2 regions of the Geobacillus sp. PLS 41 genome follow, and region 2 is predicted to be linked to the other one. Evidence: riboswitches for the same ligand, from Rfam matches in the RefSeq annotation. Region 2 holds a riboswitch; the other holds the start of a gene.
The links. A riboswitch is a leader RNA that binds a small molecule or an ion and turns the genes downstream of it on or off. The one in region 2 is predicted to bind cyclic di-AMP.
Positions count from the first base shown of each region.

Region 1: linked by a shared signal. The riboswitch ahead of kdpF (K(+)-transporting ATPase subunit F) and the one ahead of ACVX3G_RS01585 (APC family permease) in region 2 are both predicted to bind cyclic di-AMP.

Region 1 is NZ_CM151395.1:808,785-824,363, forward strand. Features, by position in the region: gene ACVX3G_RS03970 (SEC-C domain-containing protein) at 1-1,233, shown strand, start outside; gene ACVX3G_RS03975 (plasmid pRiA4b ORF-3 family protein) at 1,320-2,030, opposite strand; partial or broken gene ACVX3G_RS03980 (SEC-C metal-binding domain-containing protein) at 2,152-2,196, shown strand; gene ACVX3G_RS03985 (hypothetical protein) at 2,215-2,391, shown strand; gene ACVX3G_RS03990 (N-acetylmuramoyl-L-alanine amidase family protein) at 2,801-4,141, shown strand; partial or broken gene ACVX3G_RS03995 (UDP-glucose dehydrogenase family protein) at 4,384-5,756, shown strand; gene ACVX3G_RS04000 (helix-turn-helix domain-containing protein) at 6,013-7,341, shown strand; gene ACVX3G_RS04005 (hydantoinase/carbamoylase family amidase) at 7,498-8,727, shown strand; gene ACVX3G_RS04010 (M20 family metallopeptidase) at 8,761-9,945, shown strand; partial or broken gene ACVX3G_RS04015 (tryptophan 2,3-dioxygenase family protein) at 10,269-10,464, opposite strand; gene ACVX3G_RS04020 (hypothetical protein) at 10,645-10,797, opposite strand; gene ACVX3G_RS04025 (hypothetical protein) at 10,756-10,881, shown strand; cyclic di-AMP (ydaO/yuaA leader) riboswitch at 11,039-11,197, shown strand; gene kdpF (K(+)-transporting ATPase subunit F) at 11,506-11,568, shown strand; gene kdpA (potassium-transporting ATPase subunit KdpA) at 11,635-13,317, shown strand; gene kdpB (potassium-transporting ATPase subunit KdpB) at 13,333-15,366, shown strand; gene kdpC (potassium-transporting ATPase subunit KdpC) at 15,385-15,579, shown strand, end outside.
Region 2 is NZ_CM151395.1:342,820-358,398, reverse strand. Features, by position in the region: gene ACVX3G_RS01620 (ABC transporter ATP-binding protein) at 1-384, shown strand, start outside; gene ACVX3G_RS01615 (ABC transporter permease) at 422-1,525, shown strand; gene ACVX3G_RS01610 (ABC transporter permease) at 1,527-2,672, shown strand; partial or broken gene ACVX3G_RS01605 (N-acetylmuramoyl-L-alanine amidase family protein) at 2,883-3,627, shown strand; gene ACVX3G_RS01600 (S8 family peptidase) at 3,753-5,081, shown strand; gene ltaS (lipoteichoic acid synthase) at 5,099-7,054, opposite strand; gene ACVX3G_RS01590 (TrkH family potassium uptake protein) at 7,505-8,842, shown strand; cyclic di-AMP (ydaO/yuaA leader) riboswitch at 8,993-9,132, shown strand; gene ACVX3G_RS01585 (APC family permease) at 9,233-11,068, shown strand; gene ytaF (sporulation membrane protein YtaF) at 11,174-11,812, shown strand; gene ACVX3G_RS01575 (sporulation protein) at 11,880-12,863, shown strand; gene ACVX3G_RS01570 (hypothetical protein) at 12,826-13,002, shown strand; gene ACVX3G_RS01565 (spore coat protein) at 12,995-13,492, shown strand; gene ACVX3G_RS01560 (ROK family protein) at 13,652-14,590, shown strand; gene ACVX3G_RS01555 (undecaprenyl-diphosphate phosphatase) at 14,774-15,579, shown strand, end outside.

The DNA of each region.
Region 1 (15,579 bases), 470 kb from region 2:
GACCGTGAAGTGGCCAAATGTATGCAAGATGTGTTTTCGTTTGCGTTAGAGCGATATGAGGAAGAGCTTGCTTTCATGATGTCTGGTTCTCCATTTCAAGGGCTTCCTAACGAGCTGGAGACCAGCGCCAATTTATTGCTGACGAACTGGGCGATTTTTCACAGACACGTTGATGACAAAGGGATGACAATTTTTTCAGCCTATATGAGAAGCCGGCGCCGCACGCGGTGGCGTCCAGCAGTGCAAACTCATTTGAAGCGATGGGACGAGGCGGTTCCGTCGTTTGACGAGATCATTCATATCGAGGATGAGCGGCGTTTCCTTGTACGCGATCTGTTGACCAGAAAAGAAAAGTACGTCCGTTTTTTGACGCCGGAGGAGCTTCCGTCTGCTAGGGAGGGGGACGTGTTAGTAGGATGCCTCGTTCCACATGGGGACGAGTGGGCGTACTTCATGAAGGTGCTGCCGATTCCAAAGAGCGGGAAGGATCGGCTTGCGCGGGCGCTTCAAGCGGAATGGAATCCGGATACGAAAACGTGTGAAGTGTTTTTGCGCGAGTCGTTTCCGGAATTGCTTGAAATAGCGGTCCATGAGCTGTTGTGGCAGCTGCTGAGCGAAAAGGACTGGGGGGATCGAGATCAAGATGATGTTTTTCGCGAATTAAAGAAAAAGGAAGAAACAACCTCCTCCTTAGTGCTCAGCGAGGCTGCGTTCCTTTGGCGCGCATATTGCGAAATGGATGAACCGGTCATCAAGAATCCTGCTGTGTATGCGGCTGCACTCCGTTATTTGGCGAGTGAAATGGCTGGAAGAGAATTTGTCAATATGGAAAAGGTTGCGGAACACTACGGCGTTCCTGTAGAGGAAGTGGAAGCCGCTGTGATGGAATTGTTTTTATTTCGCACAGAGTTGCTCGATGATGGAGATGATGAGGGCGAGAATGATGATGAGTGGCTCTTTGACGATGGGGATGACGGTGATGAGATCTGGTTCGACGACGGTGGGATGGAGGATGGCGATGAGCTGGACCGTGCGATTGAGGAATGGCTTGACCAAGTTGAGGAGTTGTTTGATTGCGAGGGCTGGGACGTTGATCAAGTCCATCGCTTGATCGACAAAGCGATCCGAACATGGAAAAAGGACGGGTTGCTTGAAGGAGTCGATGCAGCTGAGTTGCGCAAGGAGCTCGAGGAGCTCGTCTGGGAGACGTTTGCCGAACGGGGATTTTTGTAAGGCGATGGACAAAGCAGGCAACAAAGGACAGATGGGTGCGAAAGAAGGTGCCCTTGAGAGATGACGGATACCTTCTTTCGCATGCGTTACAATCGGATATAGGCCAGCCGCTCGTTCGCTTCCTCGACGTCAAAGGCATCAGGGTCAAAATCTTCGCCTTTCATGTCGTACATCCAGTCTACCAGCTCGCGCAATTCGGGATCGGCAAGAGAGTCTTTTTGCGCCGCCGCTTCCAGCAGCTCCAGGTAGCCATAGACGCCGCCGCAATCCTCGGGAGGGCACGCCCGTTTTCCTTTCAGGCAAGCGGCGCGTTCCAACGGTTTTGGGAGTGTTTCAATCTTTTCAACAGTGACGGTATGGCGCCAGTAGTCGCCAAAATCGTAAATATATAGAAACTTTTGTTTTTCTTCCGTCAGCCATTGCTGTAATGGGATGCGGCGGGCGTCCATCAGTTCTTTTTCCAGCTGAAACGAATCCCAGCCGTCAGGGATGCCGATGAGAACGCTTCCGAAATCGAATTCGTATAAATGGGCTTGTTCCCATCCCATCGCTTCTTGGATGATGAGATGAAGCTCGTGAAATGTCGCATGTCCGGGAACAAGGACGCGCCGCCAAATCGGCGGGCGGATGCCGTTTAATGTGATTTTCAGCTGGTAGGCTGTTTTGGACCGCCGCCGTTTGGAGGGGGGTGCGCTCTTTGGCGCCTCAACCCATCTGCCGTGTGGACGGTCCCGCTCTGTCGGATGGAACATGGCAGACAATTCGTCGATCAGTTTAGCAAGATTGTCGGGGTTCATAGCCCTCGTCTCCTTTCGGATAAACGTTTTGTATAATAGTAGTTTATCCTGTCCATAGTAGAATTTAAACATTATTGATGGAAATATTGAAATAAAGAAAGATGGGAGAGGAGGATGACGCATGTCGATCGGCTGGAATGACCCATGCCCGTGTGGAAGTAGGAAAAAGTATAAGAAGTGCTGCATGAACAAACAGCAGAATCATGAAATCAAACGGGTGCGCCAGCGCCGCTTTTTTGGCCAAAAATATGAGCTGTCGCAAATGGTGCAGCGATTTTTGGATGAATCGCTGTCTTACAACGAACAAGCAGTGGCGAGACGGACGTTTTACCAAAAAATAGAGGGTATGAAGTATTTGTAATATTTTGGATTTTTTGAAACACTTTGGTGCTTGTTCATTCACCGTTTTCCCAATGGAATGCGCGTCATTGAATGGTTCCAGCGCGACAAAGGACACCGTCTCCCGTTGGAGCACGGAGCGCTTTTGGCGCTTCTGCGTGTTTCTTCATGGGGACGGCTTATCCATTCGGACATCGGTTAGAGAAGCGATGGTGGTATGTCGGCCGTAGCTGGATGGTTCGACTGGGTTGCGCGTTGTGGCTGCTGTCGTGTGAAGAGGCATCATGCAGAAAAAGGAGAGCTATTGTCGGTTGATGGATGCCGCCCCGCTAGTTTTGTCGAGCGGTTTTCCCAAGTGACAGACAGGAAATTCCCCGTTGTGCGCGAACGATATAGTAGACAAATTGGAGACAACGGGGGAGGGAATGCGCATGAGGCGAGGAATATGGCTCGCCCTGTTGTTTTGTTTGCTATGGCTGGCTGCGGCTGCTTGGCCGGTGGGGGCGAAAGGGGAGAGTGGGAAAACCGCTCAGTTGGCGGTGGTGACGGCGGATCAGGTGAACGTCCGCCAAGGGCCGGGGGTGCCATACCGTCCATTGGCGAACGTTCACCGCGGCGAGGCGTATCGGCTGATCGAGGTCAAGGATGGATGGGTGAACATCGAGTGGAAACCGAATCGAACCGGGTGGATCGCCGCGCGGTACGTCGCGTTGGCAAAAGAGACGGCCGTCGTGCAAGAAAACCGACTCCGCCTTCGACAAGAGCCGAGCCGAGATGGGCGAATTATCGGGCATTTGGCGCGGGGAGAAACGGTATGGGTCATCAAGGAAGATGGGGAATGGACGGAAGTGATCGCAGACGGTGCGATCGGCTGGGTGTCTTCAGCATACCTCACTGCGGCTCGGGAGTCATCGATTTCGCATCAAACCGGAATCGTCAACGCCAGTTCGCTCAACGTTCGGGCTGAGCCGTTATTGAAGGCAGCGCGCGTCGGACGCCTTGTCCGTGGTGAAGAGGTCGAGATTGTGGAAAAGAAACCGGGATGGTACAAAATTGCCTCCCAAACAGGGCTTGATGGGTGGGTGTCATCCGCATATGTGCAGGTAAAGGGTGGACAAGCTAATGAAAAGGAAGCGGAAGCGCCCCAGTCGGCTGACCGCTCGCTGCTTTCAGCCATCGCGCCTAGCGACTCCCGCCTTTATGTAGACAGCTGGACGCGCGGTCCTGTTCAGGCGCTGGCCGGAAAAACGATCGTTCTTGACGCTGGCCACGGAGGCAAAGACGGCGGGGCCCAAAGTGTCGATGGCATCAAGGAAAAGGAGTTGACGTTGGAAACCGCCAAGCTTCTGAAAAACAAGTTGCAATCTTACGGCGCCCGCGTCGTGCTGACGCGCTCTAGCGATGAGTATGTGCCGCTGTCCGCGCGCGTGGCGATGGCGCGCCTGTATCAAGCGGATGCGTTTATCAGCCTGCATTATGACAGCGCAGATGACCAACAGGCGAGCGGCATCACCGTTTATTATTACGACCGTTTTGCCGATTACGGCTTAGCGCAATCATTCGAAGACCCGCTTTCCCGATTGGCCGCACTGCCTTTCCGCGGCGTTGCGTTTGGCGACTATTACGTGCTGCGGGAAAACGACAGACCGTCTGTATTGCTTGAGCTCGGCTATGTAAGCAACCGCACAGATGCGGCGACGGTGGCGACAGACGACTATCAGGAAGCAGTGACGGCCGCGATCGCGGATGCGGTTCGGCATTATTTTGAATAAGAAATGATCGTGGAGAAATCGTTGATCGGCGGTCTGTTCGTTTTTGTGATCAATCGGCCGTCATCAAGCAAACGGAAACACGCCGTGCAACCGGGGGGGTGGCTCCTCCCGGTTTTCTTTTGGCCGCAGAGCACAACCGGTGAACTCAGCGGCTAGGCGAAAACAATGAAAATCCCCAGGCGATTCGATATAATGAGAACAAGCGACAATAGCCGCAATGGATCAAAAAGGTGTGAGGAACGATGAAAATCACGATCGCCGGGGCGGGGTATGTTGGGCTTGTGACCGCCGCCTGCCTGGCTGATAAAGGTCATGATGTCATATGCGTGGATGTCAATGAGGAAAAAATTCGGCGGTTGAATGAAGGAATCGTCCCCATTTATGAACCGGGGCTCGAACCGCTCATCCAACGGAACAGCGCCCGCCTTCGCTTTACCACAGACGATGCGGAAGCGTATCGATGGGCGGAAGTGATCATGGTCGCGGTCGGCACCCCGCCGCTGCCGGACGGATCGGTCAAGCTCGATGACGTATGGGAAACGCTGCGCCGCATCGCCGCGTCGGCCGAACGCGACTGCCTTGTGGCCATCAAATCGACCGTGCCAGTCGGTACGGGAGACGAAGCGGCTCGCTTTTTGGCGGAACACGGACGCGGGGGGTGCGTATCGATGTCGTTTCCAATCCGGAGTTTTTGTCACAAGGAACGGCGGTGCGCGATACGTTGCAGGCGCCGCGCATTGTGTTAGGCGTCGAATCGGAGAGAGCTGAGCGGATAATGAAGGACCTCTACGCCCCGTTTGCGCTCCCGTACGTTGTCACCGACCGCAAAAGCGCAGAGATGATCAAGTACGCTGCCAATGTGTTTTTGGCGCTGAAAATTTCGTACATCAACGAGATCGCCAACGTATGCGAGTTGGTAGGGGCCGACATTCAGGCGGTGGCGGAAGGAATCGGCATGGATCCGCGCATTGGCCGCCGCTTTTTGCGCGCCGGCGTCGGCTACGGCGGCTCTTGCCTGCCGAAAGATACGAAGGCGCTTTATGCGTTGGCTGCCTCCCATGGCTATTCGCTCAAAACCGTGTGGGCGGCGATGGACGTCAATGAGAAACAAAAATGGAAGCTTCTTGACAAAGCGCGTCCGCACATCGGAGATTTTCGCAACCGGACTGTTGCTGTGCTTGGCGCCGCATTCAAGCCCGGCACTGACGATGTGCGCGAATCGCCGGCATTGGCGAACATCGAACGGCTCATTGCCGAAGGAGCCGACGTGCGCGTCTGGGACCCGGCCGCCCTCGGTCATGTCTCGCGCCGTTTTGGCGATGCGGTTGTTTGTTGCGAGACAATGGAGGAAGCCATTCGCGGCGCGGATGTTTGTTTCATTTTCACCGAATGGCCGGCTGTGCTGCAATTTGACCTTCACCGTTACAAGACGCTGATGAATCGGCCAATTGTGCTTGACGGGCGCAACTGCTACGACCCGAAACAAGCCGACGCCGCCGGCCTCATCTACGAGTCGATCGGTCGGCCGGTGGGGCATAGGCAGCTGAAAGTGGATCGGGCTGTTGACGTTCTCCAGTGCGCCTCAGCTGCCTTTTTCCACAAACAAAGTGAATAGGGATGCCGCTTAATTGTCCCGTTCGCATCGCCACGACGGCTTTTTTGTAAAAAAGGGAATAAGGCGGTCTGTCCGTTCGATGGAAGTGGGATAGTAGACATGCCGGCGGGCGCGGGGCATCAATCGCCGTTTCAAAGAAAGAGAAGGTTATGTTTCCAGTGGTTTTATGGGAAAACGTGGGGTCGTGGCCCGCCACTTTGAAAGCGGAGACAGGCGGGGAAGAGAGCGGCTGAAGAAGCCGTCTTTTCCCACCGCTATGGGCAGGCGGCAAAAGGAGGGATGTATCATCCGCATTCGCTTAGGTCTGTTTGGTGCGGACGATTCGCTGTCAATTATTCAGGCGGTGGCGCAAGAGTACAAAGAGCTTGTTTGCGTTCCCGTTGTGTATTGGGATGAAAGTGAAGTGATCGATTTGATCCGCCCGCTCGCGTCAGAAGTTGATATGTGGCTGTTTTCCGGACAAGTGCCGTATTCGATCGTCAAGCAGTCCAGTGAGGTCGATGCGCCGCTGTTTTATGTGCCACATATTGGTGCCAGCTTGTACCGCACACTGCTGCAGGCGCACTATACGGAGCAGATTCCGGTCAGCCGGCTTAGTTTTGACACGTACGAGCGCCGCGAAATCGAACGGCTGCTCGAAGAGGCGGGCATCGAGGAGCCGATTCCATACGTCAAGCATTACGAGGGAGGCATTTCGGCCCAGGAACTGTCCGACTATCATTACACCCTTTGGAAACAAGGGAAAACGGAAGCAGCGGTCACCTGTTTGCGGACAGCCCATCTCGAACTGGAGAAACTCGGAATGCCGGTGTATCGGGTATTGCCTGCCCGCTCGGCGGTGGAAGCGGTCATCCAAACCATCATTCGCACCGGACAGATGCTGCAGGTGCAAGATGCGCAAATCGCCGTGCAAATGATTGAAGTCGATGCGATGCAGGCGGCCTCCCCAGAGACATTTTCGACCGATGACATATATCGTCTGGAGATGAAGACAACGGAAAAATTGCTACGGTATGCAAAAAAAGTCCAAGGGTCGCTGAAAAGCGCCGGGCCGGGCCGCTATGTCATTTTTACGACAAGGGGCGCATTAAAAGAGATCACCGATGGCTATAAAACGGTCCCCTCGGCGGAGGAGACGGAGCTCTTGTACAGCGAGGTCATCGCGTGCGGAATCGGCATCGGCCGAACGGCGTATGAGGCCGAAATTCAGGCTGGGAAGGCGTTTTTGCATGCGAAACAAAGCGGACGGGGTGCGTGGATGGTGGTGTTTGATGACGGAACGATCTCGGGTCCGTTAGGAAAAAGTGTGCACCTCCGCTATTCGCTCGGCGGCGGAGAACTGCGGCAGCTGGCGGAGCGGACGGGATTAAGCGCCGCGACGCTCTGCAAATTGAAAGCAATATTGCAAAAACGAGGAACCAACGAGATCGAAGCGCATGAGTTGGCCTCTTACATGGGGATTGTGCCGCGCAGCGCCCGCCGGATTTTAAACCAATTGGAGACCGTGGGCCTTGCCGAAGTGGCCGGGGAAACAAACCCGTATCCGCGCGGGCGTCCGCGCAAAGTATACCGCATTTTCTTATAATTGCTCGATCAGCTTCTGCCTTTAGCGACAGGCAGAAGTTTTTTGTTGTCTTGAAGGCGTTTGTATTATTTGTATTATTTGAAAATTTCATCTGTTTCCATTATAATTAAGGACATATCCGAAAATTATCCGTAATTGGCGTGAGGGGAGGATAGCTTGATTCAAGGGGAACGTCTTTGGCAACGGCTCATGGAACTAGGGGAGGTCGGCAAGCAACCAAGCGGCGGCGTCACGCGCCTCTCGTTCACTGCTGAAGAGCGGCGGGCCAAAGATCTCGTCGCTTCCTACATGCGCGAAGCCGGGCTTTTCGTATATGAAGACGCGGCTGGCAACTTGATCGGACGGAAAGAAGGGACGAATCCGGATGCCACGGTCGTCCTTGTTGGATCTCATCTCGATTCGGTTTACAACGGCGGCTGCTTTGATGGACCGCTCGGGGTGTTGGCCGGCGTGGAAGTCGTTCAGACGATGAACGAGCACGGTGTTGTGACGCACCACCCAATTGAAGTAGTGGCGTTCACTGACGAAGAGGGAGCGCGCTTTCGTTTCGGCATGATCGGCAGCCGCGCCATGGCCGGAACACTGCCGCCGGAAGCGCTCGAGTGCCGCGACGCGGAAGGGATTTCCCTCGCTGAAGCGATGAAACAGGCGGGGCTTGACCCGGACCGCTTGCCGCAGGCAGCGCGAAAACCAGGAACGGTGAAAGCCTATGTCGAATTGCATATCGAACAAGGACGGGTGCTTGAGGAGACAGGACTTCCAGTTGGCATCGTCACTGGCATCGCCGGTCTGATTTGGGTGAAATTTACCATCGAAGGAAAGGCGGAACATGCCGGCGCCACGCCGATGTCATTGCGGCGCGACCCGATGGCGGCGGCCGCCCAGATCATCATAGTGATCGAAGAGGAAGCAAGACGAACAGGGACAACGGTCGGTACTGTAGGACAGTTGCATGTATATCCGGGCGGTATTAATGTCATTCCGGAACGGGTCGAATTTGTGCTCGATTTGCGCGACTTGAAGGCTGAGGTGCGCGATCAAGTATGGAAAGCCATAGCCGTGCGGGCAGAGACGATCGCCAAGGAGCGGAACGTCCGCGTCACGACCGAGCGGCTGCAAGAAATGCCGCCGGTGCTATGTTCCGATGAGGTGAAGCGCGCGGCGGAGGCGGCGTGCCAAAAGCTTGGCTACCCGTCGTTTTGGCTGCCGAGCGGCGCAGCCCATGACAGCGTACAGTTGGCTCCGATTTGCCCAATCGGGATGATTTTTGTCCGCTCCCAAGACGGAGTGAGTCATAGTCCGGCGGAATGGAGTACTAAAGAAGACTGCGCCGCTGGAGCAGAGGTGCTTTATCATACAGTGTGGCAACTGGCCCAAGGGGAATAACGAAAAAGACAAACGAACAGGGGGAGACCATGGATGACAAGTGAAGAAATCAAACGACTCGTCGATGAAGTGAAAACGGACGTCATCGCCTGGCGCCGTCATTTGCATGCCCATCCGGAATTGTCGTTCCAAGAAGAGAAAACAGCGCAGTTTGTCTATGAGACGCTGCAATCATTCGGTCATCTTGAACTTTCGCGGCCGACGAAAACGAGCGTCATGGCGCGGCTCATTGGCCAACAGCCAGGCCGGGTCGTCGCCATTCGCGCTGATATGGACGCATTGCCGATTCAAGAGGAAAACACGTTTGAGTTTGCCTCAAAAAACCCAGGCGTGATGCATGCGTGCGGACATGACGGCCATACGGCGATGCTTCTCGGGACGGCGAAAATTTTCTCCCAGCTGCGCGATGACATTCGCGGTGAAATCCGCTTTTTGTTCCAACACGCGGAAGAATTGTTCCCCGGCGGGGCGGAGGAGATGGTGCAAGCTGGTGTCATGGACGGGGTGGACGTCGTCATCGGCACTCACCTTTGGTCGCCGCTCGAGCGCGGAAAAATCGGCATTGTGTATGGGCCGATGATGGCCGCACCCGACCGCTTTTTCATCCGCATCATCGGCAAAGGCGGCCACGGGGCGATGCCGCACCAAACGATCGATGCGATCGCCATCGGAGCGCAAGTCGTGACGAACTTGCAGCACATTGTCTCGCGCTATGTCGACCCGCTCGAGCCGCTTGTTCTGTCCGTGACGCAATTTGTGGCGGGTACGGCGCATAATGTCCTGCCTGGGGAGGTCGAAATCCAAGGGACAGTGCGCACGTTCGATGAGACGCTGCGGCGCACGGTGCCGCAATGGATGGAGCGCATTGTCAAAGGGATCACCGAAGCGCACGGCGCCTCGTATGAGTTTCGATTTGACTACGGCTACCGCCCGGTCATCAACTACGATGAAGTGACCCGCGTCATGGAGGAAACGGCGTGCGAGCTGTTCGGCGAAGAGGCAGTGGCCCGCTTGAAACCGAACATGGGCGGCGAAGATTTCTCCGCCTTTTTGCAAAAAGCGCCCGGCAGCTTTTTCTACGTCGGCGCGGGCAATGTAGAAAAAGGCATCGTTTACCCGCACCACCACCCGCGCTTTACGATTGACGAAGACGCGCTTGAGATTGGCGTGCAAATGTTTGTCGCGGCGACGTTGAAACTGTTGGCGGGGGCGGAATAGCTGTTTTCGCTTGACATATCCAAGATTGTCAGTTCAAACGTTTGATCCTTGGGTGGCGGGATTGATTGGCGCCGCTGGGTTGCTCACTGCCATGGTGCCAGGGTCGATGATTTTAGTGACAGCATCAACGTTGTGGTGAGTTGGATTCCGTTTGGCCCAGTTACGGTGAAAGAAGGAAAGCGGGCGATGTAGGAGGAAAAGTTGGCGATTGGACATCGTGCTTATCAATGGACGGGGAAAGCAAAGAAGGCATGGAATGCATCCGTGCCTTCTTACATGCTTTATGGTTGTCTAACGTGCATTGAATCGCAACTTTTCATTTAATGTAACATGAGCTTCATCCAAAGTTCGCTTGTTTGGTGAATAAATGATAAATAGCATTTCATCATGATGAATCGGACAGTCGCCGCTGGCTTGACAAAATTTTATCAAGCTGAAGGCAGCCTGCATACGAATGTCCTCTTGAAAATCCGTGTGAATCCCTTCCTCCAGTCCGAATGGATCTTGAAAGTTCGTCATGTTGTTCGACCCCTTTTTCCAATTAGTAGATGGATCACGCTACGTTTACGATGATCGGTCAGCATTGGCCGCTGTTGTGTTTGACTGCGCGGAATAGTTTGCTGCAAGGTGCATTGCATGAACCTTTTTAAATGGCATATGCAATCGATAAGAAAATTAACCAAGGCACCCCAAATTGTTTTACACGATGTAACCCATGTCGTCCAACGCCTGAAACAGCGGATTCGACAACTGACGAATCCCAACTAGATCCTCTCCATGCAGGAGCACATCCAGCGAGTAAATCAATACATCATGGGATGGATCGGATATTTTCAACTCATAAACACCCAATGCTCCGTCTCTTATTGCATCGAGGGTCGAGAGGCATTTTGTTTGCCTAGTCACTGTCGAACTCGGGTGCTTGAAAATAGATGAAAAATAAAGAATAAATTAGTTAGCTTATGAAAAAATAAATGTAAAACGCTTTCTTGATGATTTTTCCGTTTATTTTCAAAAAAATAGCTAATTTTAGCTGTTTGACGGTATGGTGGACCAAGAGTATAATGAGCCTCAAATTAAATAACCATTCATTCCCTAAAGATCGCTGAATCCGAATAGGAGCGGGGGAACCAACCGTGGCTTTGTGCGCCACATGGGGTGAATCCTGTTCAGGACGCCTGTTCTGAACGGGTAGGGTGACTCTCATCACCCGAATCCGTCAGCTAACCTCGTAAGCGTGTTGAGAGAAGGGGGGTATTTCCTATGGCTTGACATAGGCAGCCAGATACCCTCTGGCTGTCTTTTTTTGTTCTTTTTTATAAAAAATATGTAATTTATGTAAAAAATAATAAATTTGGTTTGTTGAGAAATCTTCGTGTATGTATAAGTCAATGTTTCCGAACTTTAAGCGGAAAGATGACAAAAGGCGGAGGGATCACTGATGTGGGATGTGATGATGGTTGTTTTGCTTGTCGTGAGCTTTATTCTCTTTTATGAATTTTCTGTTTGGTGTGATTCCGTGGTGAATGGAGGAGAAGAACAATGATCTGGATAGTAGGGATGGTGATATTGGGGGTATTTTGCTATCTCGTATACGCACTTATTTACCCGGAAAAATTTTGAACTGACGGTCAGATAAATTCAGTTATGAATTGGAATATGAGTGATCACGCGTGAGGGGGAAGAAACATGTGGCATGTCTTTTCGCAATATACACTTATTTTCTTGTTGTTGATCGTTATCGCGGTGCCATTGGGAAAATATTTATATGTGGCTTTCTTTGAAAAAGGAAAGATCGATCGTTTCTTTTCGCCCATTGAAGCGGTGATTTATCGATTATCAGGTATTCGCTCACTAGAAGAGATGACTTGGAAGTCGTATTGTACAGCATTGTTGATCGTGAATGCGGCATTGTTAGGTATATCCTATGGGCTTTTGCGTATTCAACATTATTTGCCGCTTAATGGGGCCAAAGTGGAAAATATGGAGCCGACTCTTACGTTTAACACTGTGGTTAGTTTTATGACAAATACAAACCTGCAGCATTATAGCGGAGAATCTGGATTATCCATTTTATCACAGATGTTATTTGTGACGATGATGATGTTCACGTCAGCCGCCACGGGACTGACTGTTGCTACTGCTTTAATTCGCGCGTTGTCTAAAAAAGGAAAAACGATAGGGAATTTTTATCAAGATTTTGTGCGCGCGAATGTGCGTGTATTGCTCCCGCTATCTGTCATCGTAACGATCTTGTTAGTGGCCTTTGGGGTTCCGCAAACCTTCTTGGCCCGCATGGCTGTATCAACATTAGAGGGAGGCACACAAACGTTAGCGCTGGGACCTGTCGCTTCGCTTGAGTCCATCAAACACCTCGGGACAAACGGAGGGGGATTTTTCGGAGCGAACTCGTCTCATCCGTTTGAAAATCCTCATCCGTTTACGAACGTAATCGAGATGTTATCGATGTGGTGCATTCCAGCGGCTCTGCCTTTTACGTATGGTCATGCTGTAAAAAATCGCAAACAGGGGTGGGTATTGTTTGCGACAATGTTCGTTTTGTTCGTCATGATGCTTGGGGTTGTGTACAATGCGGAACAATCTGGGAATCCCCTTGTGGGCAAATCAGGATTTGCAGCTGACCAAGGAAATATGGAAGGCAAGGAAGTACGTTTCGGCATTCCGCTGTCCAGTTTATTTACGGCGATCACGACAGCGGCCACAACCGGGTCAGTCAACAATATGCACGATAGTTTGACTCCGATTGGGGGGCTCGTTCCGCTGGCATTAATGATGTTAAATAACGTGTTTGGCGGCGATGGGGTAGGGTTTGTGAACATCATGATGTATGCGATGATTGCCGTTTTTTTATCAGGCTTGATGGTCGGGCGTACACCTGAATTTTTAGGGCGCAAGATCGAGCCAAAGGAAATGAAGCTGATCGTCATCGCGTTGTTGCTTCATCCTCTCATTATTTTGGCGCCGTCAGCCATAGCGTTAATGACGCACATGGGGACCGAGGCAATCAGCAATCCTGGCTTCCACGGCATTTCGCAAGTGGTGTATGAATATACATCTTCGGCGGCGAACAATGGGTCAGGATTTGAGGGATTGAAGGATAATACGGCATTTTGGAACATTTCGACTGGTGTTGTCATGCTTTTGGGGAGATATGTTTCCATTATTGCGATGCTTGCGGTCGCTGGGTCTTTGGTCGGAAAACAGCCAGTGCCCGAAACCATTGGAACATTCCGTACCGATACAGCCACATTCGGCGTCATTTTATTTGGGACAGTGTTCATTATCGGAGCACTTACCTTTTTCCCTGTTCTGATCCTGGGTCCGGTGGCGGAATATTTAACCATTCGCTAAGGAGGAAACGTCGAGATGAGAGGGAATGACAATCGCCAATCACTGTTTCAGCCAGAGCTTGTGCGGCAAGCGGCAATAGAGAGCGTCAAAAAGTTAAATCCTCTTGTGATGATGCGCAACCCAGTAATGTTTGTCGTCGAGATTGGAACATTGATCGTGTTGCTTATGCTTTTGTTTCCTCGCTTTTTTAGAATAGAGGATTGGAAATATGAATTAGCGGTATTCGTCATTCTTTTGCTCACGATTTTATTCGCTAATTTTGCTGAGGCTTTGGCGGAAGGACGAGGAAAGGCACAAGCGGAATCGCTCAAGAAAACGAAAGCGGATACGATCGCCAAGCGGATCAGCGCAAAAGGGGAAATAGAACTGGTTGCGTCCACACAGTTGCGAAAAGGGGATATTGTTCTCGTCGAAGCCGGTGATCTCATTCCAGGTGACGGCGAAATCATAGAAGGGTTGGCGTCCATTGATGAATCGGCCATTACTGGGGAATCCGCCCCTGTTATTAAGGAGGCAGGGGGAGATTTCAGTTCGGTGACAGGCGGCACAAAAGTCGTCAGCGATTGGATTAAAGTAAAAATCACAGCCGACCCCGGCGAGTCTTTTTTGGATAAAATGATCTCTCTTGTTGAAGGAGCAACGAGGCAAAAAACGCCGAACGAGTTGGCGCTGAACATTTTGCTTGTGACTCTCACGCTCATCTTTTTGATTGTCGTTGTCACATTAGTTCCGATTGCCCGTTATGTCGGCATCCATTTGTCGATAACAACCTTGATCATCTTGCTTGTTTGTTTGATTCCGACGACCATTGGCGGCTTATTATCGGCCATTGGAATCGCCGGGATGAACCGCTTGACACAATTCAACGTGTTGGCGATGTCCGGAAAAGCGGTGGAAGCGGCAGGGGACGTTACAACTATCGTGCTTGATAAGACGGGAACGATTACGTTTGGAAATCGAATGGCCGCCCAGTTTATTCCTGTTGGCGGGACTACAGAGGAGCAAGTACGGGAAGCAGCCGTTTTGTCTTCGATTAAGGATGAGACACCTGAGGGGCGTTCTGTTCTTGAATTGGCGAAACAGCAAGGATGGAAAGCAGATGTTGCTGAGTATGAACACGAGGAGTTTGTCCCGTTTACTGCCGAGACAAGAATGAGCGGCATGAACGTTCAAGGCATTCCGTATCGCAAGGGAGCGGTGGATGCCATTTCCCGTCATGTCAAACAGCTGGGCGGCCGCATTCCAAGCGATTTGAAAGAAAAAAGCGAACAAATCGCTAAACAGGGGGGCACGCCGTTGGCTGTCTCCGTTGGAGCAGACATCGTGGGCATCATCTATTTGAAAGATACCGTAAAACCGGGAATGCGCCAACGATTTGATGAATTGAGAAAAATGGGGATCAAAACGATCATGTGCACAGGAGACAACCCACTGACCGCTGCAACGATTGCCAACGAGGCAGGAGTGGATGAGTTTATTGCGGAAAGCAAGCCGGAAGACAAGATTCGTGTTATTCGGGAAGAACAAGCGAAAGGGAATTTGGTTGCTATGACGGGGGATGGTACGAATGACGCGCCGGCTTTGGCGCAGGCGGATGTCGGATTGGCCATGAATAGCGGTACGATGGCGGCAAAAGAAGCGGCGAATATGATTGATTTAGACTCCGATCCGACGAAAATTATTGAAGTGATATCCATCGGGAAGCAACTGCTGATGACCCGGGGGGCATTGACCACATTTAGCATTGCCAATGATATTGCCAAATATTTTGCTATTTTGCCGGCTGTGTTTGTGGCCAGCATTCCGCAGATGAAATCGATCGATATTTTGCATCTGCATTCGCCAGCGAGCGCCATTTTATCCGCGTTAATTTTCAATGCGGTGATCATCCCTCTGTTGATTCCGTTGGCGATGAGAGGGGTGCGCTATCAACCGATGTCATCGGAAAAACTTTTGCGTAGAAATATGTTGATTTATGGAGGCGGAGGAGTCATTGCTCCATTCATTGGCATAAAGGTCATTGATCTTGCCCTAGGCCTGTTTATGTAAAAGAGAGGAGGATTTGGCATGAGAAATATTCGCCTTGCTTTGCTCATGATCGTTTTGCTTGGGCTCGGGTATCCGGCAGCGATGACGGGCCTTGCCCAGTTGTTATTTCCTCATCAAGCGAAAGGAAGCATTATTTATGAGAAGGGAAGAGCCATCGGTTCGGAATTGATTGGACAATCATTTCAGGGGGACTCCTATTTTCACGGCCGCCCT
Region 2 (15,579 bases):
TGCACGATCATTTATACAAGCCACTATATGGAGGAAGTGGAGGAGATTTGCACACGGATCGCCATCATTGATCATGGAAAGATCATCGCAGAGGGGACAAAGGAGCAGCTGGAAGCGATTATCACCGATACAAAAGATATTTGGCTGGAAATCAGGGGGATGGATCGGCTCAACAAGCAGCATCTTCAAGACATTCCCGGGGTCAAGGCGGTGCAATGTGAAGAAAATATGATCAAAATCAGTTCGGATATCAGTGTCAATAATTTAAACGAAATTGTGCAATGCCTGATCAATGACGGTGTCGAAATCCGTTCGCTTGAAGACAAATCACCGAACTTGGAAACGGTCTTTCTGGCGCTGACGGGGAGAAATTTGCGGGATTAGCTGTTTGGAGTGCCATCATGCGAGGGAGGTGCTTCTTTTGAATATTTTTCGCATTGCAGCCAAGGAAATCAAAAGCGATTTTCGTGATGTCCGGACGCTATTTTTTATGCTGCTGTTTCCGATCGTACTGATGTTCATCTTAGGAACAGCCCTTTCCAACACGTTTCACTGGACGATTTCCGTCGGTGATGTACACGTCTTGTACAACGATCAAAAAGCAGGGCCGTTGTCGCCGTATATTCAAACGATGATCCAAGCAGGGAAGAAAGCCCACATCGATTTTCAAAAGGCATCCGACCGGATAAAAGGAACGAAAGCGGTGCAGGAAGGAAAAGCGGATGGATACATTGAGATCCGCCCGCATGGAGTGGAGTTGTACACCAATGAGCGCAACAAGATCAAAGGAAGCATTGTAGAGGGGGTGATGGCCGCGTTTGTCGGCCGATGCCAGCTGGCGATGGCCGTTTCAGAGGTGAAGCCTGGTTTTGTTCCATCCAATAAACATGTGCATGATGAGTATATTCAAGAACGGTCGCTGCATTCCAAGCGCAAACCGGGAGCGATGGATTATTATGCGGTGGCGATGACAACGATGATTGCTTTATACAGCGCATTGCCGGGCAGTTCGTTGCTGCGGGGGGAGCGGACGCGGAAGACGGCTGATCGCCTTTTGGCTGCTCCTGTTCGCAAAAGCGAGATTTTTATTGGAAAGCTGACCGGGAACGTGGCGGCGAATTTTCTTTGTGTTGCGGTCGTCATGTTGTTCAGCCAATGGGTGTTTCATGCCGATTGGGGGCATCACGTCAGCCTCGTATGGCTGCTTCTGTTGACCGAGGTGGTCTTAGCCATCAGCTTTGGTCTAGGGATGAGCTATATGGCAAGGACGGAAGGAGCGGCGCGAACGATTGCGATGGTCATCATTCAGCTGTCTTCCTTTTTCGGCGGCGCTTATTTTCCGATCGATGAAACAGCATGGTATGCCCATTTGTCTCCGCTTTCTTGGATGAATGACACGATTTTCAAAATCGTGTATGCGAACGATTTGTCAAGCGTCGTTCCTACTATGCTGCTGAATATCGGTATAGCGGCGTTGTTTTTGATGATCGCTGTCGTGTCGATGGCGAGACGGGAGGGATTATAAGGTGAATGACGTCATCTGGTTGGTGAGATATACGTTAAAGCGAACGTTTCGTTGGAAAATCAATTTTTTGCTCTATTTCGGCACCCCTTTGGCCGCGATTCTGTTGTCCTTGTTTGCTTACGGAAGCTCCCCGGCCAAGGATGTGCGCATCGGGGTGGTCAATGAGGATCATGGGCGGATTTCCGATGATACGATCCGTTTTCTGAAAAGCCTTGATCATCTCTCCGTGAAAAGCGTGAAGTTATCAGCGGTGGACGACCAAATCACCTCGCAAAAGGTGGATGGCGTGCTGATTTTCCCCCAAGGGTTTTCCGAAAGCGTTCAGCACGGCCAGCCCCGGCCGATAGAACTTGTCTCGCTCAAGGGAGCGGAAATCACGATGTTCATCAAGTCGTACTTGCATGAATACATCGATCATTTGGCGACATTGGGGCGATTGGCCAATGGGGATCGCGATCTCTTTTGGAAGATGTATGAACGGTATCAACAAGCGCCGTTCCGCCTGTCCGTTCACTCGCTGTCCGACACAGCCAAACAAAAAGGGGTCACGTATCAAACGATCGGTTATTTGGTCATGATTATGTTGATGTCAGCGGGAAATTTGACGGAGATCATCATCAAAGAAAAAGAAGAGCGCACCTATTCCCGCTTATTGACGACGCCGATTCAAGCGAGAACGTATGTGTTATCGAATATCGTGGTGAATTTGTTGATGATGACGGCACAAATCATCGTGACACTCGTGGCCATGAAGAACATCTTTCATATTGATCCTCATATTCCGATGTGGCAAATGGCCCTGGTGCTCCTGCTTTTCTCTTTATCCGCGATCGGCTTGTCTTTGATTACAGTGATGTTTGCGAACAGCTCTGCTTCCGCCGGGGCGCTGCAGCCATTGATTACCGTGCCGACATGTATGCTGGCCGGCTGTTTTTGGCCGGTCGAGCTGATGCCGGAATTTTTGCAAAAAGCGGCGTATTTTATACCGCAGCGGTGGGCGCTCGATTGTTTGGTAAAGCTGCAGGAGGGGCGCTCTTTCGGAAGTTTGTATTGGCATCTGTTGATTCTTCTCGCCTTTGCGCTGACCTTTTTCCTTCTGGCTGTTTACAAGTTCAGTCGAAGCCAACAGAGTGGACAGTTTGTATAATGCCTAGCGGTCTATGTTTTCTTGTATGGCTGTGTGGGGGGCTTTCATCATATCGAACAAGTCGATCAGCGGGAATGTCAGGTGCAGTCGTTTTTTTGACTGCGCCTTATTTGTTGGCCTTGGGGAAGTATCTATGGCATTTTGGAGTGCCACGCTTATGCTAACAGTGCCATATTCCGAAACGACGAAGGATGTGAAAGGAGAAGAAAAATGGTTAAAATTTTTCTCGATCCAGGTCACGGTGGGAACGATGCCGGCGCGGTCGGCAACGGGTTGTTGGAAAAAGACATTACGTTGTTTATCGCTCTCGAAATCAATCGTCTGCTGCAAAATGAGTATGAAGGAGTTTCCGTGCAGCTAAGCCGAACAAAAGATGAAACGGTGTCACTTGATGAGCGGACGGACCGGGCCAATCAATGGGGGGGCGGATGTATACGTCGCGATTCACGTGAATGCCGGTGGCGGCACGGGGTATGAAGATTATATTTATGATCGGCTCGATGACGATTTGGCAACAGCCCGCATCCGTGATGCCATTCACGAAGAAGTCGTCAAAGCTACAGGATTTCGCGACCGCGGGAAAAAGAAAGCGAATTTTCATGTGCTGCGGGAGACCGCGATGCCAGCCGTGCTCACGGAGAACGGGTTTATTGACCGGGAAGAGGATGCAGAAAAACTGAATGACACCCGTTTTTTGCGCATGGTCGCCCGCGGGCATGTGAACGGGTTGGAGCGGGCGCTTGGGCTGCGGAAGAAACCGAATGCTCCGAACGATCCTCCGCCAAGCAGGCCGGACGAAGGAGGGGGACAGGCGCCAAGTGGGAGTGATTTGACGCGCGTCATCGTGGATGGAACGCAAGTCGGGGCATTTGCGGAGAAGGAAAATGTGCTGCGCCAAGTGGAGCGTTATTTAGGAAAAGCAAAATACATTGTGTTGGAGCGGATTGGAATGTAAATAAGAAAGGCTTGCCTAGTTTTCGCTGGGCAAGCTTTTTGTCTGTTTGTCTTAGTGAGTTCGCCGCTTCTTTCGCCGTCTTTCCTTCATATGAGTATAGCGAAACACGCAAGGGGGGAAAGAATGTGTTCACCTATTCGATCGTGCAGCTCGTCCGCCGCCATGCGGGACGGCTTGACCGTCCGCTTCGTCATGCGCTTGTGAATATGTATAAGCCGATGACACGAATGCCGTGCATTTTTCACCGCTGGATGGAGCAGTGGTTGCGAAAATGGAGGACCGTTTCTGTTTTGATCGAGGTTGAAGGCACAGAGGGCATTGAGGCGCTGGCCAAAGCGGAGCGGGATCATTTCCGCATGAAACTGCATCACCATTTCCGCCATGTCCCGCTATGGAGCGCGCGGGTGACTCCGGCAGCGATTGAGCAGCTGCTCGAGCATCCGAAAGTGAAAAAAGTGTACCTCAATCGGCAGGTCAAGGCGCTGTTAAACAATGCAGTCCCATCGGCCAATGCTAAACATGTGGCTGTCAACGGAACGGAGTTAAGCGGAAAAGGAGTGACGATCGCCATTGTCGACACAGGCATTTACCCGCACCCGGACTTGGAGGGGAGGATTGCCGCCTTTGTCGATTTTGTCAATGGGCGCACAACCCCGTATGATGACAACGGCCACGGTACGCATTGCGCCGGCGATGCGGCGGGAAATGGGCGCATGTCCGCTGGACTGTATGCCGGCCCGGCGTATGAGGCAAACCTCATCGGCGTTAAAGTGCTTAATCGTTCAGGGAGCGGGACGTTGGAAACGATTATGCGCGGCATTGAATGGTGCATGGATTACAATAAGAAAAACTCGACCAAGCGAATCCATATTATTTCCTTATCGCTTGGAGGGGAGCCGCAGCCGTTTCCGATAGAAAATGATGATCCGCTCGTGCAAGTCGCGGAGCGGGCGTGGGAGCAGGGCATTGTCGTCTGTGCGGCGGCAGGGAATGAAGGGCCGAATTATGGGACGATTTCAAGCCCGGGCATTAGCGACCGCATCATTACCGTCGGTGCTCTTGACGATCATGATACGGCGGCAACGCGCGCCGACGATGAGGTGGCGTCGTTTTCGAGCCGAGGGCCGACCGAGTATGGGGTGACAAAACCGGATCTCGTCGTTCCCGGGGTCAACATTATATCGCTTCGCGCCCCGCGTTCATTTCTTGACAAGATGAATAAGCAAAGCCGGGTCGGTGACCATTATATATCGATGTCCGGTACATCGATGGCGACGCCGATTTGCGCCGGCATTGTCGCGTTGATGCTTCAGGCCAAACCAAATGCAACGCCGGATGAAATCAAGCAGGCGTTAAAAGACGGCGCCGATTTGTGGAAAGGGCGCGACCCGAACGTATATGGGGCGGGTTACGTGAATGCGAAGCGGGCCATTGAGCAACTGCTGCAGCGCTAGAAAAAAGAGGGAGGCGATCATTGATCGCTTCCCTCTTCACGGTTATTGTAATCATATTTTGACGGATCGACCGGCTTGAAGCCTTTCGGTGTATAGAACCGGAGCAAATCGCCGTAAACAACCTTATCCGACAGGTCGAGCTTCGTGCGGATGATTTGTTCGAGACGTTGAATCTCCGGCGTTTCTTCAAGCGGCTCGCCCGTTTTCGTATCATAGTACTTGCCGTTGACCGCTGTCACGGTTGGCGTTACGAAGTCACCGTTGCGGAACGGGATGATTTCTTGATGGTCCGGCGACAACAAGTCCGTTCCGAAGTGGACGTAATTTTTCGTGTCGATGCCAAGCAAATGCAGCAAAGTCGGCAACAAATCGATTTGGCCGCCAAACTCGTGAATGACGCCGCCTTTTATGCCCGGCACGTGGATGAACAGCGGCACCCGCTGCAATTGCGCATGTTCATACGGCGTAATTTCTTTTCCTAAAATTTGCGCCATGGCTTTGTTATGATTTTCCGAAATGCCGTAATGGTCGCCGTACAAAATGATGACCGAGCGGTCGTACAGACCGGATTTTTTCAAGTAATCAAAGAACTCTTTGACGGCCTCATCCAAGTAGCGGGCCGTTTGGAAGTAACGGTCGACCGAGTCGTCTCCCGTCGTTGCCGGCGGGATTGTGGCATCTTCCTCGCTGATCGGGTACGGGAAGTGGTTCGACAGTGTAATAAATTTCACATAGAACGGCTCTTTCAACGTTTCCAACAGCGGGATCGACTCCCGGAAGAACGGTTTGTCTTTCAACCCGTAGTTCAAGACGTCCTCGTCGTTCATATCATAGTAGCTGGCGTCAAAGAAATGATCGAACCCGAACGATTTGTAAATTTCATCGCGGTTCCAGAACGATTTGTAGTTGCCGTGGAAAACCGCGCTTGTGTAACCGTATTGGCGCAAAATGGCAGGAGCCGCATGGTACGTATTTTGCCCTTTCGTCGTGAAGACAGCCCCTTGCGGCAGGCCATAGAGCGAGTTTTCGAGCATAAACTCTGCGTCCGATGTTTTCCCTTGACCCGTTTGATGGAAGAAGTTATCGAAATAGAATGTGTTCGGATCGCGGGTGAGCGAGTTTAAGAACGGGGTGACTTCTTCACCGTTCAACTTATAGTTAATCACAAAGTTTTGCAGCGACTCTAAATGAATGTAAATGACGTTTTTCCCTTTCGCCACGCCGAAATATTTCGGGTTCGGTTTGGCATACGTCGCCTGCACATAGTTCAGCACAGTCGTGATGTCGCTTTTGTTTGCGAACGCCCGCTGCGTCGATGATTTCATGCTTTGGAATGCATCGTAAATCAAATAGTTGTACACGCCTAAATATTTGACGATATAGTTACGGTCGAACGTTCTTGTCAAGAGCTGCGGGCGGTCGGTCTCAGCGAGCGCCAAGTTGATGCTGAACATCAGAATGGCCGAAGCGAAAATGGCGCCTTTTTTGAATCGGCCGGCCTGCACTTCCGGGAGCGAGAATCGCTTCGAGAAAACGATCACCGCCAAAATGATCGTATCCAAGAAATAGAACACGTCATACCAGCGGAGCAACTCCCAAATGCTTCTGCCGAGATCGCCGAAGTTTTTCGTTTGCGTCAACGTCGGGAATGTAATAAAATCGCTGAAAAAACGATAATAAACGATATTGGCGTATAGAATGAACGATAAAACGAAATTAATAATAATGAGCCATTTGTACACACGCGTTTCCTTGGCCAACAGCGCCAACCCAAGGAAGAATACCGCCGAGCTGATCGGGTTGATGAACAATAAAAACTCCTGCATGGAGTTGCTGATGCCAAGGTTAAATTCCGCTAAATAGGCGGCGTACGTCTTCAACCAAAATAAGAGCACGGCAAAAATAAAAAAGCCAATGTATTGGTTAGGGAGAGAACGACATTTTTTCAACCATTTTTCCCAAATTGCCTTCACGTCCTCTTCTCCTCCTTTGCCTCGTATTCTTAACGATGCTTCTATGTTTATATCAACAGCCGTTGCCCACAGCAACAAACGTTTTATTCTTACATGATTTTACATCGGAACGTCTCCATGTCAAGTAGCATAATACGTCTGTTGCCAAAAGTCAATGGAATGTTTTTATGGGACTGGTGCAAGCCCCCTTCCGCGCTTCAATGCCTGTGTGGTCCCAGTCGGACTGCCATTTGCCATTCATATAGACGAACGGAGACGGAAAAGGTTTCAATGCATCCACATTCTTGAAGTCGGTGGCCATGCCCTTTATCCATTTTATTATGCAGAAAGAATGTTATGATGAAAATGGTTTAGAGTACCCGAACAAGCTTGTTTTTGGTATATTTTTTCTATGCATCATCCACAACTATAAAGAGGCGATTATGTGAGCGAGGGGGAAGGGATGGGGCTTTGAATACGAACCGTAAATTTTTCGATCCGCCGAAAGTATTAGTGTCCGGCTTTGCCTTGATTATTTTGGTTGGAGCTTTCTTGTTGATGCTGCCGACGGCGACCGTTGACGGAAAAGGACTTCCGTTTTTAGACGCCTTGTTTACGGCGACATCTGCTACGTGCGTGACCGGACTTGTTGTGGTTGATACGGGGACGACGTTCACGTTGTTCGGCCAGCTGGTCATTTTAGCGCTGATCCAAGTGGGCGGGCTTGGATTTATGACATTTGCTACGTTGTTTGCCTTTTTGCTCGGCAAGCGGATTTCCTTGAAAGAGCGGTTGTTGCTGCAAGAGGCGCTCAATCAGCTGAGCATCGAAGGGATTGTTCGGCTCGTGAAACGCATTCTCGTTTTTACCGTCGTCATTGAGGGCATCGGCGGATTGCTGTTGGCGATTCGTTTCTCGTTCGATATGCCGTTTTGGAAAGCCGTGTACTTTGGGTTCTTTCATGCGATTTCCAACTTTAACAACGCCGGCTTTGACTTGATGGGCGAGTTTCGCAGTTTGACCGGCTATGTGGAAGATCCGGTCGTGAGCCTTGTCGTGCCGATTTTAATTATACTGGGCGGCATCGGATTTATTGTCATGAATGAAGTGTATGAGTACCGGCAAACACGGCGGCTGTCTCTTCATACGAAGGTGGTGGTGATCACGACGGCATGGCTGGTGTTGGCCAGCATGGCGCTGATATTGCTGCTGGAGTGGAACAATCCGAAGACGATGGGGCCGCTGTCGCTCTCAGGCAAGTTTTTGTCCGCGTTTTACCAAGCGGTCACTCCGAGAACGGCGGGCTCGAATACGCTTAACATCCCGGATTTGACGCAACCGACGCTGTTTTTGATCGTGTTTCTCATGTTTGTCGGCGCTTCCCCGGGTTCGACGGGCGGAGGAATCAAAACAACGACCTTTACGACGTTGCTCGGCGCGGTTTGGTCGCAAATCCGCGGGAAAGAGGATGTCATTTTATTTCGGAAACGGATCGTGTACGATACGGTGTACAAGTCGCTGACCGTGACAATGAGCGGGCTGTTTATCGTCATGTTTGTGACGATGGTGCTGACGATCACCGAGCGCGGAAAAGACTTTCTCATGATTTTATTCGAAGCGACGTCGGCGTTTGGAACCGTCGGGCTGTCGATGGGACTGACTCCGGAGTTGTCTCCGCTCGGAAAGGTGATCATTGCCTTGACGATGTTTGCCGGCCGCGTCGGCCCGTTGACGATCGCGTACGCGGTCACGCTGCGCCGTCAGCCCGATCCGTTCCGCTATCCGAAAGGGAAAATGATGATTGGATGAGTGAAAAACAGAAAAATGTCGGGAGCGTGAGCGAAGGGGAAATAATAAAGAAAAAATAAGCCCAAAAGCCTAAAAACTCGCTGTTTTCCTCCTTTTTCAAGGTTGGCGGAGGGACAAGAAAAGGGGTAACATATGGAAGCAACAATCACTTGATTCGATGCGCTGAATCCGGCATGGAGCGGGGGACCCAATCGTTGCAACGCTCGTTGCTAGGGGTGAATCCGAAAGGACGGGCATCTCTCCAAGCCCGAACCCGACAGCTAACCTCGCAAGCGCTTTGGGGAGGGACGAGTATGGCTTTAGAACATTTGTAGCCGTTGAGTGCGTCCTCAGCGGTTTTTTCTTTTGAATCGATGAGTCAACTCTTATGCTTTTGGGAGGAACGGAAGCATGGCTTCGTTAAAACGTTTGTTGATTGGGAAACCGATGGAAACGAAACGGTTGAAGCATGAAAAATTACCCAAATGGAAGGCATTGGCCGTTTTTTCTTCCGATGCCCTGTCATCGGTGGCTTACGCGACGGAAGAAATTCTGCTTGTGCTTGCTTTATTAGGGACAAGCGTCTTTTTCTATTCGCTGCCGATCGCGGTGGCGATTTTAGTACTGCTGTTGTTAGTAACGTTGTCGTATCGGCAAATCATTTATGCGTTTCCATCTGGCGGCGGAGCGTATGTCGTTGCCCGCGACCACTTGGGGACGAAAATTAGTTTAGTGGCCGGGGCGGCGCTCATGATCGATTATATTTTGACGGTCGCTGTCAGCATCAGTTCCGGCGTCGCCGCGCTGACATCGGCGTTTCCGGGGTTGCTGCCGTGGAAAGTGGAGCTCGCTGTCGCCCTTGTCTTGTTTTTGATGGTGCTCAATTTGCGTGGCATTACCGAATCCGCAACAGTTTTCGCCTACCCGACGTATGTGTTCATTGGCTTCGTTCTCGTGATGATCGCTGTCGGCGGGTGGCAGTTGTGGCATGAAGGATGGCATGGGTTTACGATGCATGAGCATGCTTCCTCAGCTCACATGTTTGCGTCCGGTTACAGTTTGTTTATTTTGCTGCGCGCCTTTTCGTCGGGATGTTCGGCGATGACCGGGGTCGAAGCCATCAGCAACGGCGTGCCGGCGTTCCGGCCGGACAGTTCAAAAAACGCTGCCATTACGATGGGATGGATGTCCGCATTGCTTGGCGTGATGTTTTTAGGCATCACCGTGTTGGCGGCGGGATTCGGCGTTACTCCGACCGAGCATCAAACGGTCATTTCGCAAATCGGGCGTCATGTATTTGGGAATGGTCTTGTGTTTTACTTGTTTCAGCTGGCCACGATGGTCATTTTAGTGCTCGCGGCGAATACGAGTTTTGCCGGATTTCCGCAGCTGACGTCGATTATGGCGAAGGACGGTTTTTTGCCGAGAAGCTTGGCGGCCCGGGGCGATCGCCTCGTGTTTTCCAATGGCATCATGTTGTTGAGCGTGCTGGCGATCGTATTGATCATCGCGTTTCATGCCAAAACTCATTCGCTCATCCCGCTTTATGCGGTTGGCGTCTTTCTTTCCTTTACCATCGGTCAGAGCGGGTTGATTAAAAAATTATGGAAACGGGAAGAAGGACGGAAGTTCGGCGTGCTGCTCACCGTCGGAACGGGAGCGGTGGTCACCGGGATCGTCACGCTCGTCACGATGGTCGCTAAATTTACGCAAGGAGCGTGGATCGTTATCGTGGCGATTCCGTTGTTTGTCTGGATGTTCATCCGAATTCACGAGCATTACAAAAAACTTGGCGAGCAATTGCGGCTTGACGAACGGGAGTGGCAACAGCGCGAGAAACTGTTGAAACCAAAAGTCATTATTCCCATTTCCGGCGTCAGCAAAGTGGTCGCCCAATCCGTTCAGTACGCTCGCAGCATTTCCGACGACATTACGGCACTGTCGATTATTTTCGACGAAAAAGACGAACAAAAGCTGCGGCAAAAGTGGGAGAAGTTTTATCCGGACATTCCGTTGGAAGTCATCTATTCACCGTACCGAACCATTTTGTCGCCATTATTAGAATACATCACGAAAGCGGAAAAAGAAGCAGACCGCGCGCCGGTGACGGTGCTCTTGCCGCAATTTATCGTGAAAAAATGGTGGCATACATTTTTGCATAACCAAACAGCCATCATCTTGCGCTTTTTCTTGATCATGAAAAAAGATGTTGTCATTGCGACGCTGCCGTATCATTTGCGGGAATAATGTCGAGAAAAGGGGAAACATTTCCCCGGAAATCGATGCGTGTCGAATGGCAAGAAAGTCCCCTCTCCGTACGGAATTGCATATTGTACGGCAGGGGGGATTCATATGTGGTTATGGGTGTCCATGATTTTGCTCGCTTTCAGCGTGAGCATGGACAGCTTGAGCGTAGGCATTACGTATGGAATGGGTGGTGTCCGTTTTTCCTGCTTTTCGTTGGCGCTTATTGCATGCATGTCTGGAATGATGGTGTTTGTGTCCATGAACATCGGCCGTCTGTTGGCGCTTGTTTTGCCGTTGCAAGTCGAGAGAGGGCTTGCTTCAGTCATTCTCATGGCGCTTGGCGGTTGGGCGATTTATAACGTCTATAAGCCAAAGGGAGACGGAAGCGATTCCTCTATGGAATGTGATGGAACAGGGGAGGCTAACCGATTCAGCGGCGCTGTTCAAGTATTGAAACGGCCTGAACTTGGGGATCTTGATCGTTCAGGCACGATCAGCCAAAAAGAAGCGTTGTTGATCGGGATCGCTTTGTCGATGGATTCATTTGGCGCCGGGATCAGTTCGTCGCTTTTGCATTTCCCGCCGCTTTCGTTTTCCCTGTTGGTTGGCGTATTTACTCTCATGTTCATCCGAGTCGGCTTATCGTTGGGGTACATGGTGTCGAAAACGGGAATCATGAAAAAGGCGACAATGCTGCCTGGGGTTGTGTTGATTGTCCTAGGGTTGATCAAATTATTTCGGTGACACCATTTTGGCGGCTCGTTCGTAATTCAAATGTGAAAATAGGTTGATGAAAAAGGAGAGAGGTCCGATGTGGAAAAAGTTTTTATCGAAATTCGGCATTGGCGCTGCCAAAGTGGATCTCGTGCTGCATCGCCCTCATGTGCGCCTTGGTGAAACGTTGGAAGGGGAATTTTTGCTGGAAGGTGGTTCGGTCGCCCAACACATTCGGAACCTAGATGTCGTATTGCAATTGGAGGTGCACGCGGAAGGAAAGGCATATCGCCGAACCGCAGCGGTGATCCCGGTCGCTTCCTCGTTTACGATTCAGCCCGGTGAGCGGAAAGTGCTCCCGTTTTCGTACGCATTGCCGCTCCATTTGCCGATCAGCCGCCCCACGGTCCGTTATACGTTCGTCACCCGGCTCGATATTGCCGATGGGGCGGATGCATATGACCAAGACGCCATTCACATTTTGCCGCCGACGGCCTTGGAGCAAGTGTTTTCCGCTTTGGCCGCCCTGGGATTCCGGGAGAAAGCGACATCCGGAAGCATTACGCCGCATGGCCAGGAATTTTCGTTCTTCCCGACGAGCGAATTTCAAGGGATCGTCCAAGAAGTCGAGTTTTTTGCCCTTGTCGAGGGAGAAGGGGTGCGTTTGTATATGGAGATCGACGTCCGCCACGGCTTTGGCGGGGAACGCGAAATGAAACGGGAGCTGTTGATCACTCACGAACAGCTTCGCGATTCGGCGACGGCAGCCCGTCTGCTTCGGGAAGCCATCGAAGAGGCGGTGTGGGCGGCCGGGGCGTTCGGCCAGCTGAGCGGGCATCCGTTGGCAACGCCGCATTCGCCTATTTATAGCCATCCAGTTGGCCATTATCCACCCGTCCATCATTCGCATCATGGCGGACATGGGTGGGCTGGCGCCATTGGAGGATTTGCGGCCGGGATGTTGGCGGGAATGGTGGCGGAAGAGTTGCTTGACGATGTGATCGATGATGTCGCTGACGGGTTGGACGTGGATGATTGGTTTGATGGCGGCGATGGATTTGATGGCGGGGATTGGCTGTAATGATGATATGGAAGGTGCTTCGCATTTCGCGAAGCGCTTTTTTGCTGATGCGGATGTCTTGTACAACGGTGACCGTTTCTCCTTAGTGGGCATATACAATAAATGGAAAAATAAAACAAGGAGGAAACAAAATGAATGATACGTACGGTCATCGCCATTTGGCTTGGCATGAAACGTTGGAGTTGCATGAACTGATCGCTTTTCAAGCAAACGGTCTCATAAAAATGAAAAAGGCGGTCGGCAAAATCGACTGTCCTGAATTAAAAAGATTGTACCTTGAGACGATTCAAGGGCTGGAAACGAATTTGCGCGAGTTGCTTGCCTTCATCCCGGCCGCACCGATGATGGAAGAAAGCCGTGACCATGATGATGGCGACCGCGCCTTGCACGCTGGCGACTTGCTTGGCTTTTCAAAAACGGCAGTGCGTAATTATGCTGCTGCCATTACCGAGGCGGCGACGCCGGTGCTGCGCAAAACGTTTGTCAAACATCTGCTTAAAGCCATTGACACGCACGAAAAAGCGTTCAACTATATGTATGAACGAAGTGATTATCCAGCGTACGATCTCGTCCAGCTCCTTCACAACGACGTCCGCAACGCGCAAAAAGCGTTGTCGATTAGGATATGAACGATAACAGAAACGAGCCGCTCCCCCAAGTGGAGCGGCCTCTTTCATTGCGGCAGGGAGGAGCGGATGGACCGACGGCGAATACATAAAAGCGGAGAAACAGCTAAGCCGAATGGAGCTAGAAGAGAGGAAAGATAAAAAACGAAGGAGGCGTCATCGGTGCGTTACTATATCGTTTTTGATATTGGCGGCACATATGTCAAACATGCCGTCATGAACGAGCATGGCGACTTTTTCGAAAAGGGGCGTTACCGTTCGGAGCGGCATGACTTTCATCAATTTCGCGATGACTTGCTTAACGTCGTCCGCCAGGCGCAGGCCAACTATCCACTTTCCGGCATTGCGATCAGTTCCGCAGGAAGCGTGGATAGCGACATCGGCGTCATCGGCGGAAGCAGCGCCTTGCCTTGTATTCACGGCCCAAACTTTAAAGAAGTATTCGGCGGGGCGACGGGCCTGCCGGTGGAACTGGAAAATGACGCGAACTGCGCAGCGCTCGGTGAATTATGGAAAGGAGCGGGGCGGCACTGCCGCGACATCGCCTTTGTCATTGTCGGCACCGGCATTGGCGGGGCGATCGTGAAAGACGGACGCATCCATAAAGGGGCGCATTTGCACGGCGGGGAATTTGGCTATATGTTGATGGATGTCCGCTATGAGAACGGAAGGATCGAATGCAAAACATGGAGCGAACTGGCGGCGACAAGCGCGTTGATCCGGATGGCGGCTGAGGAAAAGGGGATGCCGGAGAGGGAGCTGGACGGAGAAAAAGTATTTGCGTTGGCCGAGAGCGGCGATGAAGCCGCGCAAAAGGCCATTGACCGGTTTTATTTTTCATTGGCCCAAGGGATTTTTAACTTGCAGTACGCATATGACCCGGAAAAAATCATTTTGGGCGGGGCCATTAGCAGCCGCCCCGATTTCGTCGACGAAATCAACAAGCGGCTTTCGGTGTTATTGTCGCTCGTTCCCATTGCCAAAGTCCAGCCAGTGGTGGAGACGTGCCAATTCAAAAACGATGCGAACTTGCTCGGCGCTTTGTATCATTACTTAGAGCGGCGCGGGGAATTAGGGGAAGCGTCCGGCCCGTCCCATTAGGCAGCAACAGGAAGTCGACTGTTCTGTCTTGAAAACAAGGTCGCTGACTAGAAAAAGCGCGGGTAGTACAAGACAAAGATTTGTAGTACAATAGAGCAGGCGCGGCCAAAAGCGGAGTGTTATTCCACCCGCTTGGCCCATATGTATAGAAAGGACGACCCCGCGCAGAAAGGATGGAAGGACATGCACTGGATGGAATTATGGAAGGCGATCATTTTAGGAATGGTCGAAGGGCTGACCGAGTTTGCCCCGGTTTCCTCGACCGGCCATATGATTATGGTCGACGATCTTTGGCTGAAATCCACAGAGTTTTTAGGCAAGTACGCGGCGAATACGTTTAAAGTCGTCATCCAGCTCGGCTCGATTCTAGCCGCTGTGGTCGTGTTTAAAGACCGATTTCTCGACTTGCTTGGCGTTCGCGGCCGTCATCCGGGCGGACATCCGCGCCTTAACCTCATTCACGTCATCATTGGTCTGCTGCCGGCTGGGGTGCTCGGCGTCTTGTTTGAAGATTACATCGATGAACATTTGTTTTCGACCAAAACGGTGCTGATCGGCCTTGTGCTCGGCGCGTTGCTCATGATTGCCGCCGACCAATTCGCCAAAAAAGCCGCGCGGACGCAGACGGTCGACCAAATTACGTACAAGCAGGCGTTTTTTGTTGGTTTGATGCAATGTTTATCCTTGTGGCCCGGCTTTTCCCGCTCCGGCTCGACGATTTCTGGCGGGGTGCTTGTCGGCATGAGCCATCGCGCCGCCGCCGATTTCACGTTCATTATGGCTGTTCCGATCATGGCTGGGGCGAGCGGGCTGTCGCTGTTGAAAAACTGGCAATACGTCACCACCGCCGATATTCCGTTTTTCATCGCCGGCTTTTTGAGCGCCTTTGTCTTCGCCTTGCTCGCGATTCGCTTTTTCCTTGAGCTCATCAACCGCATCCGCCTCGTGCCGTTTGCCGTGTATCGGATCGTGCTGGCCATTGTCATTTA